Regions from separate parts of the Micromonospora sp. CPCC 205739 genome, predicted to be linked through region 1. Evidence: riboswitches for the same ligand, from Rfam matches in the RefSeq annotation. Region 1 holds a riboswitch; each other region holds the start of a gene.

Region 1 (4,590 bases):
GCGGGATGGCCAGGCCGAGCGCGTGCGGGCAGGCGATCACCAGGACGGTGACGGTGCGGACCACCGCCTCGTCCCGCTCGCCCAGCGCAGTCCATGCCAGGACGGTCAGCACCGCGGTGCCGGTGGCGAGGTAGAAGAGCCAGGCGGCGAAGCGGTCCGCCAGCACCTGCGCCCGCCCGCCGGACTGCTGCGCCTGCGCCACCAGGCGCTGGATGCCGGCCAGCGTGGTCTGGTCGCCGACCGCGTCGACGCGTACCCGGATCGCCGAGTCGGTGGCGACGGTGCCGGCCACCACCCGGTCGCCGACCGCCCGCGACACCGGGCGGGACTCGCCGGTGACCATCGACTCGTCCAGCTCGGCGGCGCCGTCCACGATCCGCCCGTCGGCCGGCACCCGGCCACCGGGGCGGACCAGCACCACGTCCCCGACACCCAGCTCGGCCACCGGCACCCGCTCCACGCCACCGTCCGCGCCGACCCGCTCGGCGTCGTCGGGCAGCAGCGCGGCCAGCGCGGCGAGCGCGCCCCGCGCCTGGCCGATCGCCTTCATCTCCTGCCAGTGCCCGAGCAGCATGATGGTGACCAGGGCGGCCAGCTCCCACCAGAAGTCCAGCTCGAACGCGCCCAGGCTGGTGGCGAGCGAGGCGGCGTACGCGACAGTGATCGCCATCCCGACCAGCAGCATCATTCCCGGAGCCCGGTCGCGCACCTCGCGGACGGCACCGACCAGGAACGGCCAGCCGCCCCACCAGAAGACCACCGAGCCGAGCACCGGCCCGACCAGGGACCGCCCGGGGAACTCCAGCCGGTAGCCGAACCAGTCCATCACCATGTGGCTGGTGACCACCACGGGCAGGGTCAGCGCCAGGCACAGCCAGAACCGGCGGCGGAACATCTCCGGGTCGTGGCCGGCGTGCTTGTCGTGCCCCCGGTGCTGGTCCGGCGCCGGGTGCCGGGCAGGTCCGGCGTGCTGGTCCATGCCCCCAAGATGCCTGGTGGGCGCGCTGCCGGTGGTGCGAACCGGGCGGACCCACAGCGAACCTCGCTACGATTCTCCGGCCATGACACTCCGCCCGCCGCTGCTGCGGCCCCGCGTACCGCGTCGGGGTCCGCTGCCGTGGCGATCCACCCGGGCGGCTCGCCGACCGCGCGACCCGCTCACCCTGCGTGAGCACGCTGGCACCCGGGGGCGAGACTTCGGTACGCGCCCCGGTGCGCACCGCCGGCCGGTGAACCGACCGGCCGGCTGACACGTACCCCGCCCTGGATCGTTGGGAGACTCGCAATGGGCGCCGACCACACCCGTCCCGCTCCGTCCGCCCCACCGGGGGTGCGGCGGATCCTCGTCGCGACCGTGGTCCCGCTGTTCGTCATCACGGTGATCGCCGCGCTGGTGCTCTGGCCGCGCGACTCCCGGCAGGCCGACGGCGGTGCCGAGCCGCCGCGGCACCACGGGACGGTGACCCGCGTGCTGACCGAGCCCTGCCCGCCGACACCCGAGGTCCCCGACGGGTCGCCCGGCGCGGCCGAGGGTCCGTGCGGGACGGTGACGGTCAAGGTCGAGCAGGGTCCGGACAGCGGGCAGCAGGTGCAGACCCCGGTACCGGCCGGCCCGGGCGCGCCCACCGTGGCGGTGGGCGACGAGGTGGTGCTGGTCCAGCTCTCCGACCCGGCCGACCCCACCGCCAGCAGCTACCAGATCGCCGAGCACCAGCGGGGCAAGCCGCTGATCTGGCTGGTCGCGCTCTTCGCGGCGGCGATCGTGGCGTTCGGCCGGCTGCGCGGGCTGGCCGCACTGGCCGGGCTGGGCGCCAGCTTCGCCATCCTGCTCACCTTCGTCGTGCCCGGCATCGGCGCGGGCGGCTCGCCGCTGCCGATCGCGATCACCGGCTCGGCGCTGATCATGTTCGTGGTGCTGTACCTGACCCACGGGATCACCGCGCAGACCTCGGTGGCGGTCCTCGGCACGCTCGGCAGCCTGGTGCTGACCGGGGTCCTCGGCAGCCTGGCCACCGCCGCCGCCCACCTGACCGGGTTCGGCAGCGAGGAGGCCACCACGCTGTCGATGTACCAGCGCGACGTCGACCTGCACGGGCTGCTGCTGGCCGGCATCATCATCGGTTCGCTCGGCGTGCTCGACGACGTCACCGTCACCCAGGCCGCCACGGTCACCGAGCTGTCGCACGCCAACCCCGGCCTGTCCCGCATCCAGCTCTACCGGGCCGCCACCCGGGTCGGCCGGGCGCACATCGCCTCCACGGTCAACACCATCGTGCTCGCGTACGCGGGCGCGTCGCTGCCGCTGCTGCTCCTGCTCACCGCCGACAGCCGGTCGGTGAGCCAGATCCTCACCAGCGAGTTCCTGGCCCAGGAGATCGTCCGCAGCGCGGTGGCGACACTCGGCCTGATCGCCGCCGTACCGCTGACCACCGCGCTGGCCGCGCTGGTCGCCACCGCCGGTCGCGGCCCGGCGTCCGATTCGGCGTCGGGCGAGGGCCCGGCACCGACGCCCCGCCCCTCCGCCGACCGGGACGCGGCGCTCGAGGCGCTGAGCGCGTCGCGCCCCGGCGGACCGTCCACCCCGGCCCCCGCACGGTGGCCCGACCCGGAAAGGAGCACGGACACCGCATGGTGAAACTCCGCTGCGTGACCGACGCCGACGCGGAACCTGACGAACGCGTCACTCGTCACGTACCGCCACGACGAAATAACGCTTTTAGTCGGGTTCTGGACGTAGATCCCCGGTACGACTGTCAGGTAACCTCGCTGCCGGTCACCGCCGAAGGCGCGCAGCGGCGCCTGCGGTGCCGCCGCCCAATCGCCGTGAGGCGAGCCGGGGAACCAGGTACATGGGGTGAATCCGCGCGAGCGGTAGGGGCCACTTCCGTCCCGAACCCGTCAGCTAACCCGGTCGGCGGTCGACGGAAGGGAACACTGTGACGGCACCCCTGCGCCGCTGGTTGACTCCGGTGGTGGCCGTGTTCGCCGCTCTGGCCATCCTCGCCGGCCCGACAGCCGCGACTGCCGCGCCCTCGACCCCCACCCCCTCGGGGCACGAGGAGGACGAGGAGCCCAAGCTGCTCACCGACGTCATCGAGCTGCGCAACCGCGAGTACTCGAAGGCGAAGACCCAGCTGGAGAAGTCCAAGAAGCGCCAGCAGCAGCTCGGGCGGGAGGTGAAGCGCGCGCAGGACGAGCTGGAGGCGTTGCGGCCGCAGGTCTCGCAGATCGCGGCGCAGTCGTACCGGACCGGCCGGATCGGCGCGGTGGCGGCGCTGCTGGAGAGCAGCGGGCCGGACTCGTTCGTCCAGCGCGCCGCCGTGCTGGACGAGCTGAACATGGTCAACGGGCAGAAGCTGGCCAGGGTCACCGCCGCCAAGAACCGCGCGGAGCAGGCCAAGCTGGCCCTCGACGCCGAGGTCCGCGAGCAGCAGAAGCTCACCAACGACATGGCCCGGGAGAGCCGGGAGGCGGAGAAGGCCCTCGCGCTGGTCGGTGGCCGGGGCTTCACCGGCGGCCTGGTCGACGCGACCTCGCCGGTCGCCCGGATCGCTCCCGGCCGGACGGCGGACGGCGGCTGGCGCCCCGAGTCGCGCACCGAGGACGACCCGACCACCTCCGGCACCATCACGCCACGCACCCTGCACGCGTACAAGGAGGTCCGGCGGGCCGGCTTCAAGCGGTTCGTCGGCTGCTACCGGCCGGGCGGGCCGTGGGAGCACCCGAAGGGCAAGGCCTGCGACTGGTCGTTGCAGAGCAGCGGCTTCGCGCCCTGGCACAACAACGACACCCGGATGTACGGCAACAACCTCGCCGCGTTCCTGATCCGCAACGCCGACCGGCTCGGCATCTACTACGTGATCTGGAACCGGCAGATCTGGTTCCCGGCGACCGGATGGAAGTCGTACAGCGGACCGTCGGACCACACCGACCACGTGCACATGTCGATGTTGTAGCGCGCGACGCGTACCGAACGAGGGCCGTCCCCGGTGGGGGGCGGCCCTCGTCGCGTCGCGGGGTGTCAGCCGGTGACGGCGCTCGCCTGGCCGGCCTGGGCCGGCACGGCGGCGGACCCGCCGGCGGGTACCGCGGCCACCGTGCGCACCTCGCCGGCGCTGAGCCGGTACGACATGCCGACCACCGCGCAGCGCCCGGCGGCGACCGCGTCGGCCAGTACGGCGGAGTTGCCGAGCAGCGTCTCCACGGTGTGCCCGATGTGGATGTCCACGATCCCGTCGACGTCGTCGACGCCCTGCTCGGCCGCCCGCCGGAGGCTGGGCACCACCGCGTCCACCACCGCCCGCAGGTGCCCGGCCGGGGCCGTGCCCGTCCGTACCGCGTCCCGGGCGGCCTGCACGGCGCCGCAGGAGTCGTGCCCGAGCACCACCACGAGCGGGGTGCCCAGGACACTCACCGCGTACTCGACGCTGCCCAGCACCTCGGGGCCCGCGGTGTGTCCGGCGGTCCGGACCACGAAGAGGTCACCCAGGCCCCGGTCGAAGATGATCTCGGCGGCGAGGCGGGAGTCGGAGCAGCCGACGATCACCGCGAACGGGTGCTGACCGTCGGCGACCGCCGCCCGGTGTCGGG
Region 2 (4,590 bases), on a different contig from region 1:
GCCGTCCGCGCGGCCGCCGTCGACCTCGCCGCCGTCCCCGCCACCCTCGTCGTCACGTTCGCTGACGGCTCCGCCGCGACGCTCACCGCCGGCCCCGCCGCGACGCTCACCTCCGGGCCCGCCGTCACGCTCGGCGTCGGGGACGCCCAGCGCGCGGGCCGCGCCCTCGTCGCCGCGCCCGCCGCCCCACTCGACCCGGTCGCCTCGATCGACCCGGCCGGCCGGCCGGCCCACCCGGTCACCGCGCCGCTGCCCCTGGCCGGGCTGGCCGTCGGCGCCACCGGTCCCCGCGCCCCGCCGCTCGGCTGACCGCCCACGCGGGGGTGACCCGCGACCGCACCTGTCGAGAACCCCATCACCGCACACGCCCGCCGGTACGCGTCGTCGCCCTCGGCCTCGCCCCGCCGCCCCCGGGCCGCGTGCAAACTCCTCATCCGCGTCCCCCTTCCGGGAGGTGCCGACCATGAACACCGTCGTCTACCAGTTCCTCGTCGAGGTCCCGACCGCCGCCGCCATCTGGTCGGCCCTGCTCGTGCTCGCCCTGACCGTGCTCACCGTGCTGGTCGCCCGCCCGGAGCGGGAGGCCGCCGCCGACCCGGCCGTCGATCCGTCCCCGGCCACCACCCCCGCGACGGAGCTGGCGGACCTGCGCCGGTACGCCGAGGAGGTCGCCGTCGCCGCGGCCGGCGCCGCCCAGACCGCCCGCCGGTGGCGGGAGGCCTGGCTGGCCGCGCAGGAGGAGGTGGACCGGGCCTGGGAGGCGTACGACGAGGCGGAGACCGCCGCCCGCCGCTTCGTCGGCGCCGCCGCGCTGCCCGCCCCGCACACCCCCCGCACGCCGGCCGAGTACGCGGGCCGGGAGCGTTGGCTGCACCAGGCGGCGGTGGCCGCCCACTGGCGGGGTGAGCTGCCCGTGGAGCGGCTGCGGGACGTCTTCGCGCACCGGGACGGCTGGGACCCCCGGCGGCACCCGGTCGAGCAGGAGGTGCTGCTGGCCCGGGCGGTCCGCGACGGCCGGCGGGACGCGTACCGGGTGGCGGCCGGGCGGGAGCGGTCGGCGTGGCGGGACGCCGAACTGGCCGCCGAGGCGGCCCGCGCCCTGGCCGCCGAGGCGTACGCGGCGGCGCAGCGGCTGCGTCCGGGGCGGGTGCCCGCGCCACGGGCGGCGACGGCGGCGGCGCGGACGACGCCCGCGGCGCGCTGGCGTCCGGCCCGGGTGGGCTGACGCGCGACCGAATCGTTACCTGAATTCCGTGAGTCGCGTCACCGGAATCGGGGAAACGGTCATCGGTAACAGTCGGTGACATCGATCGCCGCGAACGGCGGACCTTGCTGCCCGGCTGTCCGGTTGTGACCCGACCGTGCCATAACAAACGCCTGTCCCATTGAGTGACGTCAGTGCCGAACTGTACGGCAAATTCGTGGCACCGATCATGTTTACGCAGCTGGGGACGCTTGGCGGGCAGGTGGAGCGGCCAGTAGTGTCGCCCCGGTCCGGTGCGGTTTCCGATCGCAAGAGGCGACGCCGCGCCGACCCGCTCAATCGTGATTTCCACGAACCGGGGACCCACGCACGTCTGGGGTGAATCCGCGGGCCACGGCCCGTGGTAGGGCGCTCTTCCCGCCCGAATCCGTCAGCTAACCCGGTAGGCGGTGTCGGAAGGAGTTTCCACTTCGTGCAGCACTCTCGCATCCCTCGGCTTTCTCTCCACCTCGGTACCGGGGTGTTCCCGCAGGTCCGCCGCGCCCTCGCGCGCTGATCCGGCCCACACCCCGCCGCCCGGCCACTGCCCGGGCGCACCCCCGCCGAGCGGCCCCCACACCGGTCCTGACACCGCGGGTGACGTCCCGTCACGCGCCGGCCCGGCACGCCGCTCCCGCCCTCGTACCGTGGAGGAAAACACGTGAAGCACACCCTGAAGCGGCAGCTGCGCCGGCTGGCCGGCGAGCGGTCGTACCAGCTTGTCGCCGGTTCGGCCGCCGCGCTCGTGCTGGTCTCCGGCGCCACCACCCTGCTCGCCGACGAGGCGCCCGCCCGCCAGCAGACCTCGGCCGCCGTCGCCGCCGAGGTGGCGCCCCGGCTGGACGACATCGCCACCCGCGGCCAGGCCCGCGCCGCCACCAATCACCGCCCGTCGCCCTCGCCGAGTGCCTCGCCGTCGGCCGCCACCAGGGGCAAGGCGGACCCGGACCTGACCCGCAAGGCGGCCCCCAAGCCGCCGTCGACCAAGGTCCTGCGGATCGACTACCAGGCGCAGAACACCTACTACAACTGCGGCCCGGCGGCGGTGCGCAACGCGCTCAGCGCGGCCGGCGTCGAGCGCAGCCAGGACGAGCTGGCCGGTCCGCTCGGCACCACCGAGATGGGCACCAACTCGGCGCGGGACACCACCCGGGTCCTGAACCAGTCGGTCAAGGGCGACCCGTACCGCACCCGGATGTTCGAGGGCACCCCCAGCTCCGCGCAGATCGACCGGCTCCAGGCCGACGTCATCGAGGCGATCAACGACGGGCGGGGTGTCGTCGCGAACGTGGCGGGGTCCGCCACCGACACCGCCGGTGGCTGGCACTCCTTCCCGGGCGGCCACTACATCGCCGTGGTCGGCTACAAGAACGACGGCCGTACGGTCCGGATCGCCGACTCGGCGGACCCGAACGTGCCGACGTACTGGATCAGCACCATCGACCTGGCGAACTGGATCGCCACCCGCGGCTACTCGGCCTGATCCGCACCGCCACACGTACGGGCACCGGCTCCCCTGGGAGTCGGTGCCCGTCGTCGTCGGAGCGGGTCTCGCGCGGCGGAACCGGGCGATGGCACACTGCGCCCCATGACCGACGACTCGGGTACCCGCCGACTGCTGTTGCTGCTGCACGGGATGGGCGCCACCGGCGACGTGTGGCTGCCCTGGGCGCCGTTGCTGGAGCATCGCTGGCCGGGGCGCTGGCTGGCGCCGGACCTGGCCGGGCACGGCTTCTCGCCGCCACTGCCGGGCTACTCCTTCGCCGGGCTCGCCGGCCAGGTCGCGGCGGGGCTCGTCCCGGCGGCCGAGGGCGCGCGGCCGGGTGAGCGGCTGGTGGTCCTCGGGCACTCCCTCGGCGGGGTGGTCGCGCTGGCGCTGGCCGCCCGCGAGGCGGGGCTGCCGGTCGACGCGGTGGTGGGGCTGGGCATCAAGGCGGTCTGGTCGCCGACCGAGCTGGCCCGGGCGCGGGAGCTGGCCGAGCGGCCGGTGACCTGGTTCGCCACCCGGGACGAGGCGGCCCGCCGCTACCTGAAGGTGGCCGGCCTCGGCGGGTTGTTCGCGCCGGACCACCCGGTGGTCGACGCGGGCCTGCGCGTCGAGGACGGCCGCTGGCGGCTGGCCATGGACCCGGCCGCCTTCGCGGTCGGCGCGCCGGAGCTGCCCGCCCTGCTGGCCGCCACCGACGTCCCGGTGCTGCTGGCCCGGGGCGAGCACGACCCGATGGTCACCGACGCGCAACTCGCCGAGCTGGGCGTGCCGGTGGTGACCCTGCCCGGCCTCGGGCACAACGCGCACGTGGAGGACCCGGCGGCGGTGCTGGCCCTGCTCGACCCGTACCTGTGAGCGGCGGCGGGCGGCCGGGCCCTGGCCCGACCGCCCGCCCCCGGGTCGCTCAGTAGCTGCAGCCGCTGCTGGGCAGGCTGGCCGCGGCCGGCACCGTCGCGCCGTCGTAGATGGCCAGCAGCAACCGCTGCGGGCACCGGTTGACGCCGCCGACCCGGACCTCGATGTGCAGGTGCGGTCCGGTCACGTTGCCGGTGGCGCCGGTGTACCCGATGATCTGCCCGGCGCTGACCCGCGCGCCGGCGGCGACCGAGCGCGACGACAGGTGGCAGAACAGGTAGTACGCGCCGTCGTCGCCGGTGATCCCGACGCCGTAGCCGCAGCTGCCGCCGGCGTGGGACACGGTGCCGGCGGTGATCGCGTACGTGGTCACCCCGGTCTCGGTGGGCAGGTCGATCGCGGGGTAGTCGTGGTGCGGGTCGTCGTACTCGGAGCGGGGCAGCACCGACCGGTCGATGACCGGCGCCCAGGTGCCGCCGCCCCCACCGCCGCCGACCAGCCACTGCCAGGTGGTGGCGCCGACGGTGGTGCCGCCGGTGAGCCCCCGGCCGGACTTGAAGGCGGAGACCGCGGTGGTGGTCGAGGCGCCCCACACGCCGTCGACGGTGAGGCCGTAGCCGTACTTGTTCAGCGCCGTCTGCAACGCCCGTACGGCGTTGTTGTTCGCGCCGACGTCCAGGGTGACCACCAGCTTGCCCCAGGTCAGCGGCCCGACGATCCCGTCGGCCGCCAGCCCGTTGGCGGACTGGAAGGAGCTGGTCGCGGCGGCGGTGCCGGCGCTGTAGTACCCGTCGACGGTGAGCGTCCGGCCGTGGTGCCGGAGCAGGAACTGGGCGGTGCTGACGTTGGCGCCGCCGGTGCCGGTGCTCAGCGTCGGCCAGTTGGGGGTGGCGGCGTGGGCCGCGCTCGGCGCGGCCAGCATGGTCAGGACGGCGAGGGACGCCGCGCCGAGCCAGCCGGCGACGCGGCGGAGGGGTGATGGCATGTGCGCACTCCCGGGGGA
Region 3 (4,590 bases), on a different contig from region 1:
CTCGTCCCGCCTGACCACCTCGCCGGCCTGCCTCGTCGGCGACGCGCACGACATCACCCCGACGCTGGAGAAGATGTACCGCGCGATGGGGCAGGAGGTGCCGAAGGTCCTGCGCATCCTCGAACTCAACCCGACCCACCCGCTGGTCACCGGCCTGCGCGCCGCGCACGAGCGCGGTGGCGACTCCGCGGCGCTCACCGAGACCGCCGAGCTGCTGTACGGCATGGCGCTGCTCGCCGAGGGCGGCGACCTGGCCGACCCGGCCCGCTTCGCCCGGCTCCTCGCCGACCGGCTGGCCCGCACCCTCTGACGCGACGACGGCCCCGGTCCGGTGCAGCGCCGGGCCGGGGCCGCCTGCTCAGTCAGGAACCGACCCGCACGCCCATCGCCGCCCAGGTGGCCGGGCCGACCACCCCGTCCACGGTCAGCCCCCGCATGCCCTGGTACCAGCGCACCCCGGCCTCGGTCTTGGCGTCGAAGGCGCCGCTCGCGGGGCCGCACCGCTTCGCGCCGACGAACCGCTGGACGAAGGCCACGTCCCCGCCCTTGCTGCCGCGCCGCAGCGTCCGCGAGCCCGGTCTGACCTCGGACACCGGCGTCGCCGGTCGCCCGCTGGGCACCGACGGGGCCGGCTTGACGGCCGCGCGCAGGGCCGCCACGGTACGCGGGCCGACCACCCCGTCGGCGGTGAGCTTCCGGGCGGTCTGGAACGACCGTACCCAGGCGGCCACGGCCGGCCCGAACACCCCGTCGGCCGTCAGCCGGGCCCCGAGGCGGTTGGCGACGGCCTGCAACTCCCGGACGTCGCCGCCCCGACAGCCGGCGCGCAGCAACCGGTCGCCGAGCCGCGCAGTCGTGGCGGTGGCGATGCCCCACGGGTGGCGGCTGTCCTCCAGGCTCCGCTGGTGGCTGACGCTGACGTGCAGGTGCTTGTCGTGCGGGTTCGGCCCGGTGTACCGGGCCGGCCGGAAGCTGCGGGTACGGCTCCAGATCTTCCGGTCGTAGATGACGTACTGGGTGGACGGATGGCTGACGGCCTGCCGGACGACCAGCAGCGGGTCGATCCCGTCGACGTCCACGTCCACCGCGTTGACCGACTGGTCGTCACTGTCCGGATTATGGTCCGAGCGGCGCGCCTGGTGACTGGCGTCGCCCAACCAGCCGTCGGACTTGCGGTCCCGCTGCGGCCATCGGGTGTCTATCTCCTCGCGCAGCACCCGCAGCGCGGGCGCCAGGTGCACGCCCATCTCACTCCTCCTCTTCCAGCGCGGCGGCCAGGTCGAAGTCGACCTCGTCGCCGGCCAGGCTCTCCGGGTCGTCGTCCTCGTCCAAGGTGGCGACGAGGTAGTCGGTGTCGATGCTTACGGCGTCCATGAAGGTCCTTCCTCTCGCGGATGGTCGACCGCCGCGAACCGGGGCGGATCGTGCTGGCCAGGGCACCGGCGCCCGGCAACCGGCGGGTCCGACGCGTCGGCGCCGCGGCCGCGCTCTGCTCCCTACCGTCCGAGTCGGCGGCCGGGCTGCCCAGACATGAGTCGCCAATCAGCGGCAACGCTGACCGTCCAGCGGCGCGGGCCACCGATCGAGGCCGCCTGACCAGCGAAAACGGCGAGGGGACGGCACCTGATCCGCCGCTCGGAGCGAGGCTTTCGGCCCAGTCGTGACAGGTTCCCGACCGGCCCTTGTAGAGCACCGCCGACCAACCCGCAACTCGAAGCACGGCGCCGTCGCTCAGCCGGGTGAAGAACTTCACAAGAGGTGGGCAATCCGCCGAAACGGTTCCTAACGTCGTTGGTGTTCGCGATCGCGGACACCACGGCCGGTAACGCCTAATCCATGCCGCCGGCCGCTGGGACCTTGTCACCGGGCATGGAGCGGGGGACCCACACGTTCCTCGGTGCACGTCACCTCGGGGTGAAGCCGCCACGGCGGCCGGGCTCCTCGGCCCGAACCCGACAGCTCACCTCGTCGGCGTGGAGGAATCCACATGGCAACTGAATACACCGCCCGTCACCGACGGGTCAGCTCGCGCCGCATCGCCCTCGGCACGCTCGCCGTCGGTGCGGTCACCGGAGTCGCCGCCGTGCTGGCACCGGCGTCGCCGGCGAGCGCCGCCAGCGTCAACTGGGACGCGATCGCCCAGTGCGAGTCCGGCGGCAACTGGCACATCAACACCGGCAACGGCTACTACGGCGGCCTGCAGTTCTCGCAGAGCACCTGGTCCGGCTACGGCGGCAAGAAGTACGCCTCCCGCGCCGACCTGGCCAGCCGGGGCGAGCAGATCGCCATCGCCGAGAAGGTGCTCGACGGTCAGGGCATCGGCGCCTGGCCGACCTGCGGCAAGAAGGGCGGCTCCACCAAGAGCTACGCCGGCAGCTCCGAGAAGTCGCAGAAGTCGCAGAAGTCGGAGCGGCGCGCCACGCGGGCCACCACCAAGGAGCGCTCGTCGCGTGGGGAACAGCCCAGCAGCCGCAGCCAGCGGCGCAGCGCGCCGGCCGGCACGGGCAAGGTCCACGTCGTCAAGCCGGGCGACACGCTGTCGAAGATCGCCGACGCCCGGGGCCTGGCCGGTGGCTGGCGCCCGCTGTACGAGCGCAACAAGGGTGTCGTCGGCGCCGACCCGGGCCTGATCTTCCCGGGTCAGAAGCTCGCCCTCTGATCCCGTCCCGTCCGGCCCCGCAGGGGGCCGGACGGGCAGGTCACACCCGAACACGTGAGCGCCCGGCCGCCGCCCGCGGCCGGGCGCTCACGGGTCCGCGCCGGCCCGGCGACGGTCGCCGGCGTGCTCGTCGCGCCCGGTTCAACCGTCCCGGGCCGGAGGTGACCCGGCCCGGTCGGGCAGGCTGCCGAGCAGCACGGCGCGGGGAGAACGGTGCGCCAGGTCCTCGGCGACGCTGCCGAGCAGTCGCTCGCCGAGCCCGTGACCGCCCCGACCCACGACCAGCAGGTCGACGTCGCGGGCCTCGGCCACCGCCAGCAGCCCGTCGGCCGGATGACCGACGACCACCTCGATGCTCGGCTGCGGCAACTCCGCCGGCAGCGCGTCCGCCCGGTCGTCGAGCATCCGGCGGATCCGGCGGTCCTCCTCGGTCGCCTCGACGTCGACCAGGTCCGGGCTGGTCACCGCGACCAGCACCAGTTCGCTGGCGGTGCCGCCCAGCGCGCGCACGACGGCGCGCAGGGCCCGGTCGGAGTCCGGGGAGCCGTCCACGCCGACGAGGACCCGCAGTCCCGTCCCGGTCGGCGCGGGCGGCCGGGACCGCACCTCGACCCGCCGGGTACCCGCCCGGCCACGCTCTACCGCGATGGGTACGAAGAGCGGCCCCAGCAGGCCCCCGACCAGGTACCAGAGCAGGTTGCGGTGCCCACCGCGGGTGACGAAGACGGCCGCGGTCAGCAGGCCGGTCGCCAGCCAGACCACCACCGCGAGGAGCACCCACCACCACTGGTCCACGCGCGTGCATACCCGACCCGCCCCCGGGTAAGCCGCCGCTCCCGGCCGGGGAGGATGCGCATGACTCGTCGACTCGGGTCACTCTTCTCGCCGGCTGGCGCGCGGCGACGGGCTGGACCACCCGGCATGATTCGTCGGGCGGCCGTCGGGTACCAGGACAGTCACCGCGCCGGACCACGAGCGCGGGCCGTCGCGACGGTCGATGTGTCCGCCGCGGCGGCGGATAGGGTTGGCCCAGGTGTGCCGGGAAGTCTGGTCGGCGATGGATGACGCGACCCCTGCCGACGAGGAGTTTCCGTGACCGACGCCACCCGGCGCCGTACCAGCCTGTTCGCCCGACACTCGTGGGGCGAGACCAGCCGCATCTCCGCCATCCTCCGTAAGGAGACCGTGGGCGGCGCGCTGCTGCTCACCGGGGCGCTGCTGGCGTTGATCTGGTCGAATTCGCCCTGGGCGGAGGGCTACCGGTGGGTGCGCGACCTGACGGTCGGCCCGTCCGCGCTGCACCTCGACCTCAGCCTCGCCACCTGGGCGGCCGACGGCCTGCTCGCCATCTTCTTCTTCGTCGCCGGGCTCGAACTCAAGCGGGAGTTCGTCGCCGGTGACCTGCGCGATCCGCACCGCGCCGCCGTGCCGGTCGCCGCGGCCGTGGGCGGGGTGATCGTACCCGCCGTGCTGTACTACCTGATCGCCGCCGGCGCGGGCCCCGGCGCCGGCAAGGGCTGGGCCATTCCGACGGCCACCGACATCGCGTTCGCCCTCGCCGTGCTCGCCGTGGTCGGTCGGTGCCTCCCGTCGGCGCTGCGCACCTTCCTGCTCACCCTCGCCGTCGTCGACGACCTGATGGCGATCGTCATCATCGCCGTCTTCTACACCGCCGACCTCTCGGTGGTCCCGTTGCTGGGGGCGGTGGTCCCGCTGGCGATCTTCGCCCTGCTGGTGCAGCGTCGGGTCCGCTCCTGGTGGCTGCTGCTGCCGCTGGCGGCGGTGACCTGGACGCTGGTGCACGAATCCGGGGTGCACGCCACCGTGGCGGGAGTGCTGCTGGCCTTCACCGTCCCGGTGATCCGCCGCGCGGACGCCGGTGACCCGGACGCCGGCCCCGGCCTGGCCGAGCACTTCGAGCACCTGTTCCG
Region 4 (4,590 bases), on a different contig from region 1:
CTCGACGAGTTGGACGCCCTGCTGGGCAAGCCGGTGCGGCCGGCGAAGGCGAAGCGCGACCCGTACCAGCTGGCCGGCGGCGTCCGCGAGCTGAGCACGTTCGCCGATCGGCAGCGCGCCGCCCGGGCGGCGGCCCGGGAGCGCCCCGAGGACTACCGCGACTACGCGCACGTGGTGGTCGACGAGGCGCAGGACGTCTCGCCGATGCAGTGGCGGATGGTCGGCCGGCGCGGCCGGCTCGCCTCCTGGACGGTGGTCGGTGACCCGGCGCAGACCGCGTGGACCGGCGACCCGCAGGAGCTGGACCGGGCCCGGGAGCAGGCGCTGGGCCGGCGTCGGCGGCACCGGTTCGCGCTGACCACGAACTACCGCAACTCGGCGGAGATCTTCGCGGTGGCGGCGGCGGAGATCCGCCGGCTCTACCCCGACCTGGCGCTGCCGACGGCGGTCCGCTCCACCGGCGTGGAGCCGGTCGCGCTGACCGTCGACGCGGACCGGCTGGCGGCGACGACCGCCGAGGCCGTCGACACGCTGCTCGGCGAGGTGGAGGGCACCGTCGGCGTGATCACGCCGGTGCCGCGCCGCGACGAGGTCGCCGGTTGGCTGGGCGGGCGCGGCGGCGGCCGGCTCCAGGTGGTGACCAGCCTGCAGGCCAAGGGGATGGAGTACGACGGCGTCGTGCTGGTCGCCCCCAGCGAGATCCGCGCCGACCCCGGCTCGGGCGTCCGCACCCTCTACGTCGCCCTCTCCCGCGCCACCCAACGCCTCACCACCATCGACCCCACCCCCTGACCCCCACCCCCTCCCGCACCCCCGCTCCGGATCGCGCAGTTTCGGAGAAGGAGGGGCCTCCGCGCGCGGAACAGCCACGCTTCTTCTGAAGGTGCGGCCCGACGGGGTGGGTGAGGTGGACCGGTCAGTTGCACATATAGCGATGTGAGCATAGGTTGGGCTCGGGGCGCGGTGGCGACGGAAGGTGTGGGCGTGGGCGCAGGTCATGACCACCACGGGTCGGTGGCGAACGCCGCGCACCGCCACCGGGGCCGGCTCTGGGCGGCCTTCGCGCTGCTCGCCGCGCTGATGGTGGTCGAGGCGGTCGCCGCGTTCGCCACCGGTTCGCTGGCCCTGCTCTCCGACGCCGGGCACATGTTCACCGACGTGCTCGGCATCGGCATGGCGCTGGCCGCCATCACCGCCATCCGGCACGGGGACCGGGACCCGCAACGCACCTTCGGGCTCTACCGGCTGGAGGTGCTGGCCGCGCTCGCCAACGCCGTCCTGCTCAGCGGGGTGGCGGTCTACGTGCTGGTCGAGGCGGTACGCCGGTTCGAGGATCCGCCGGAGGTACGGACCGGGCCGATGCTGGCCGTGGCGGTGCTCGGCCTGCTGGCCAACCTCGTCGCGTTCGCGCTGCTGCGTCCGGGGGCGCAGGAGAGCATCAACCTGCGCGGGGCGTACCTGGAGGTGCTCGGCGACCTGCTCGGCTCGGTCGGCGTGATCGGCGCCGCGCTGCTCATCGCCGGCACCGGCTGGTGGTGGGCCGACCCGGCGGTGGCGGTCGCGATCGCCCTGTTCATCCTCCCCCGGACCTGGCGGCTCGGCCGGGCGGCGGTCCGGATCCTGGTCCAGGCCGCCCCGGAGCACCTCCAGGTGACCGCCGTGCACGACCGGCTGATCGCCGTCCCCGGCGTCGCCGAGGTGCACGACCTGCACGTCTGGACGCTCACCTCCGGCATGGACGTCGCCTCCGCCCACCTCACCATGGCCCCCGGCGCCGAGGTCGGCACCGTGCTCGCCGCCGCCCGCACCGCCCTGCACGAGGACTTCCACATCGACCACGCCACCCTGCAGATCGAGCCCGGCGCCGCCCCCGGCGCCTGCGGGCAGGTCGAGTGGTGACGAAATCGGACACCTATTGTCCTGTTGTGCCACCTACACCAGGATTCACTCCCGTACCCTGAGTCACGAACCGGGCGGGCGTCACTTCCGTACCGGTAGGCTCGGTCCCGGCCTCCGCCAGGCGGCACCCACCGGTGCCGGCGGTGGCCGCCGCCTAATCGCCCGCCAGGGCGAGCCGGGGAACCAAGTTCGTGGGGTGCATCCGCGTCAGCGGTAGGGATCTTCCGTCCCGAACCCGTCAGCTAACCCGGTCGGCGGCTGACGGAAGGACATGTGCATGCACGTACGACGTACCACTGCCCGGCTGGCGGCCGCGGTCGTCGCGGCGCTCGCCCTCGGCGTGTCGTCCGCGCCGCTCCCGGCGACCGCCGCTCCCCCCGCCACCCGGCTCGCCGCCCCCGGCGACCCCGAGGGCGGCACCCCCGCACTGCGCGCCCAGCTCGACGCGGCGGGCAAGGGCTGGATCGACGCCAAGGCGGCGCTGGAACGCTCCACCAAGCGGCAGCGGGAACTGAACGACCAACTCAAGAACATCGAGTCGGAGCTGACCGTCCGGCACGGCAAGGTCGGCGAGATCGCCGGCGTGGCGTACCGGACCGGGCGCCTCGGGCCGGTGTCGGCGCTGCTCAACAGCACCAGCCCGGAGGGCTTCCTGGACCGGGCGGCGGCCCTGGAGACCGTCGCCAGCAACGAGGACCGGGAGCTGCGCAACCTGATCCGCACCCGCGACGAGGCCAGCCGCACCCGGGCCGCGCTCGACAAGGAGATCGTCGAGGAGCGCAAGCAGGTCGCGGTGATGGCCAAGCGCAAGCAGCAGGCCGAGCGGGCGCTCGCGGTGGCCGCCGCCGACAAGCCCGCCGCCCGTGCCGGCGGCGGCGCCAACCGGGGCACCTCCACCGCCAACGCGCGGCCGGCGCCGCGCAACCCCGACGGGTCCTGGCCCTCGGAGTCGTGCAGCGTCAACGACCCGACCCCGGCCAACGGCTGCATCACCCCGCGCATGCTCAACGCGCTCAAGCAGGCCCAGGCGGCCGGCTTCACCCGGTACGTCTCCTGCTACCGCCCCAGTGGCGCCGGCGAGCATCCCAAGGGCCGGGCCTGCGACTTCGCCGCCCAGAAGAACGGCTTCGGCGGCGACGCCACCGGCGGCGACCGGACGTACGGCAACAACCTGTCCGCGTACCTGATCCGCAACGCCGACCGGCTCGGCGTGCTCTACGTGATCTGGTACCGGCAGATCTGGCTGCCCAGCAGCGGGTGGAAGTCGTACAGCGGGGCGGGCGGCGACCCGTCCAGCGACCACACCAACCACGTGCACCTGTCGGTCTACTAGACCGACCCGGCGGGGCCCGTCCGGCACGGACGGGCCCCGCCGTACGCGCGCCGACGTACGCGCGATGTCGTCGGTCGGCCCACGACGGACCGCGGCGGCCGGACGAGCATCGGGGGCATGAGCCGACTCTCCCCCCACGCCCGTAAGGCCCTGCTCACCCTGCACCTGGTGACCGCGCTGGGCTGGCTCGGCGCGGACCTCGTGCTGCTCACCCTCGGCGTCGCCGGGTTGCGCGGGGCCGCCCCGGGGGTGGTCTACCCGGCGGCGGCGCTGGTGGTCACCTGGCTCTTCGCGCCGCTGAGCGTGCTGGTCTGGCTGGTCGGCGTGGCCAGCGCGCTGCTGACCCCGTGGGGGCTGCTGCGCTGGCGCTGGGTGGTGGTCAAGCTGGTGCTCACCACGGTGATGACCGGCCTGGTGCTGTTCGCGCTGACGCCGAACGTGCGCGCGGCGGCCGGACCGGACGCCACCGCACACCAGCGGATCGACGTGGTGGTCGCGCCGGCGGTCTCCACCACCCTGCTGGTCACCATGGCCGTGATCTCCACCTGGAAGCCGTGGGGCCGGACCCGCCGCGCCGTCCCGCCCCGCCGGACGGCGGCGGCCACGCCGGCCGGCCGTCGCTGAGCGGGGGTCGGCGGCTCAGTTCGGCACCGGGCCCCCGTCGGCCTCCCGGTCCAGCGCCGCGCCGAGCCGGCTGGCCAGGCCCAGGTGCGCGGCCCGGGCCTGGCGGAACGCGTACCCGAACAGGGGCGCCGGCGCGGAGAGAGTGATCTCCACGTCGATCCGCAGCAGGTCGCCCTCCGCTCGCAGCCGGGTGTGGTTGCGCACCGTCGTCCCCGGCTGCTGCCGGGCCACCGTGACGATCTCGCCGTCGGAGACCACCAGGACGTCGGCCTGGTAGGTGACCGGGAAGCGCAGCGGCCCCAGCTCCAGCCGGTCGGTGATGGCGTAGCTGGCCCGCGCGCCGGGACGGGTGGGCAGCCGGCGCACCCGGACGATCAGCGGGTGCAGCTCCCCCTGCCGGGCCGGATCGCTCAACAGCGCCACCGCGTCCGCCCGTGAACAGCGCGCCTGCACCGTGTAGCTGAACGACTCCCGCCGGACCACTCCACCCTCCCACCCCTCGTCGGTCGCCCGATCGTCCCGTACGGCGGCCGGGCTGGCAACGCCAGGCGGCATGACGCTGCTCCGGCGGGGAACCCGGCCCGCGACGGCGCACGGGAGGCGGGGCATGGACGGGTACGAAGGATGAGCGGGCACGTGATGGTCTTCGCGCCGACGCCACGGCTGACGGTGACCGTGGAGCAGCCCAGCGAGCAGCCGGAGCTGCACCTGCATCCGGGTGGGCAGGGCGTCTG

Evidence for each region. A riboswitch is a leader RNA that binds a small molecule or an ion and turns the genes downstream of it on or off. The one in region 1 is predicted to bind cyclic di-AMP.
Region 2: linked by a shared signal. The riboswitch ahead of V6U88_RS14890 (C39 family peptidase) and the one ahead of V6U88_RS12135 (coiled-coil domain-containing protein) in region 1 are both predicted to bind cyclic di-AMP.
Region 3: linked by a shared signal. The riboswitch ahead of V6U88_RS26525 (transglycosylase family protein) and the one ahead of V6U88_RS12135 (coiled-coil domain-containing protein) in region 1 are both predicted to bind cyclic di-AMP.
Region 4: linked by a shared signal. The riboswitch ahead of V6U88_RS04210 (coiled-coil domain-containing protein) and the one ahead of V6U88_RS12135 (coiled-coil domain-containing protein) in region 1 are both predicted to bind cyclic di-AMP.

What each region holds. Positions count from the first base shown of each region.
Region 1 is NZ_JBAKHS010000006.1:106,782-111,371, reverse strand. Features, by position in the region: gene V6U88_RS12145 (heavy metal translocating P-type ATPase) at 1-979, opposite strand, end outside; gene V6U88_RS12140 (YibE/F family protein) at 1,286-2,635, shown strand; cyclic di-AMP (ydaO/yuaA leader) riboswitch at 2,802-2,932, shown strand; gene V6U88_RS12135 (coiled-coil domain-containing protein) at 2,937-3,956, shown strand; gene V6U88_RS12130 (carbonic anhydrase) at 4,022-4,590, opposite strand, start outside.
Region 2 is NZ_JBAKHS010000008.1:218,910-223,499, reverse strand. Features, by position in the region: gene V6U88_RS14900 (hypothetical protein) at 1-309, shown strand, start outside; gene V6U88_RS14895 (hypothetical protein) at 464-1,225, shown strand; cyclic di-AMP (ydaO/yuaA leader) riboswitch at 1,527-1,668, shown strand; gene V6U88_RS14890 (C39 family peptidase) at 1,905-2,726, shown strand; gene V6U88_RS14885 (alpha/beta fold hydrolase) at 2,832-3,587, shown strand; gene V6U88_RS14880 (peptidoglycan-binding protein) at 3,637-4,572, opposite strand.
Region 3 is NZ_JBAKHS010000025.1:40,712-45,301, forward strand. Features, by position in the region: gene htpG (molecular chaperone HtpG) at 1-310, shown strand, start outside; gene V6U88_RS26515 (peptidoglycan-binding protein) at 363-1,247, opposite strand; gene V6U88_RS26520 (hypothetical protein) at 1,249-1,374, opposite strand; cyclic di-AMP (ydaO/yuaA leader) riboswitch at 1,817-1,989, shown strand; gene V6U88_RS26525 (transglycosylase family protein) at 1,988-2,659, shown strand; gene V6U88_RS26530 (universal stress protein) at 2,801-3,454, opposite strand; gene nhaA (Na+/H+ antiporter NhaA) at 3,752-4,590, shown strand, end outside.
Region 4 is NZ_JBAKHS010000002.1:56,283-60,872, reverse strand. Features, by position in the region: gene V6U88_RS04220 (HelD family protein) at 1-792, shown strand, start outside; gene V6U88_RS04215 (cation diffusion facilitator family transporter) at 985-1,899, shown strand; cyclic di-AMP (ydaO/yuaA leader) riboswitch at 2,041-2,172, shown strand; gene V6U88_RS04210 (coiled-coil domain-containing protein) at 2,177-3,232, shown strand; gene V6U88_RS04205 (hypothetical protein) at 3,350-3,856, shown strand; gene V6U88_RS04200 (SRPBCC family protein) at 3,872-4,411, opposite strand; gene V6U88_RS04195 (1-phosphofructokinase family hexose kinase) at 4,481-4,590, shown strand, end outside.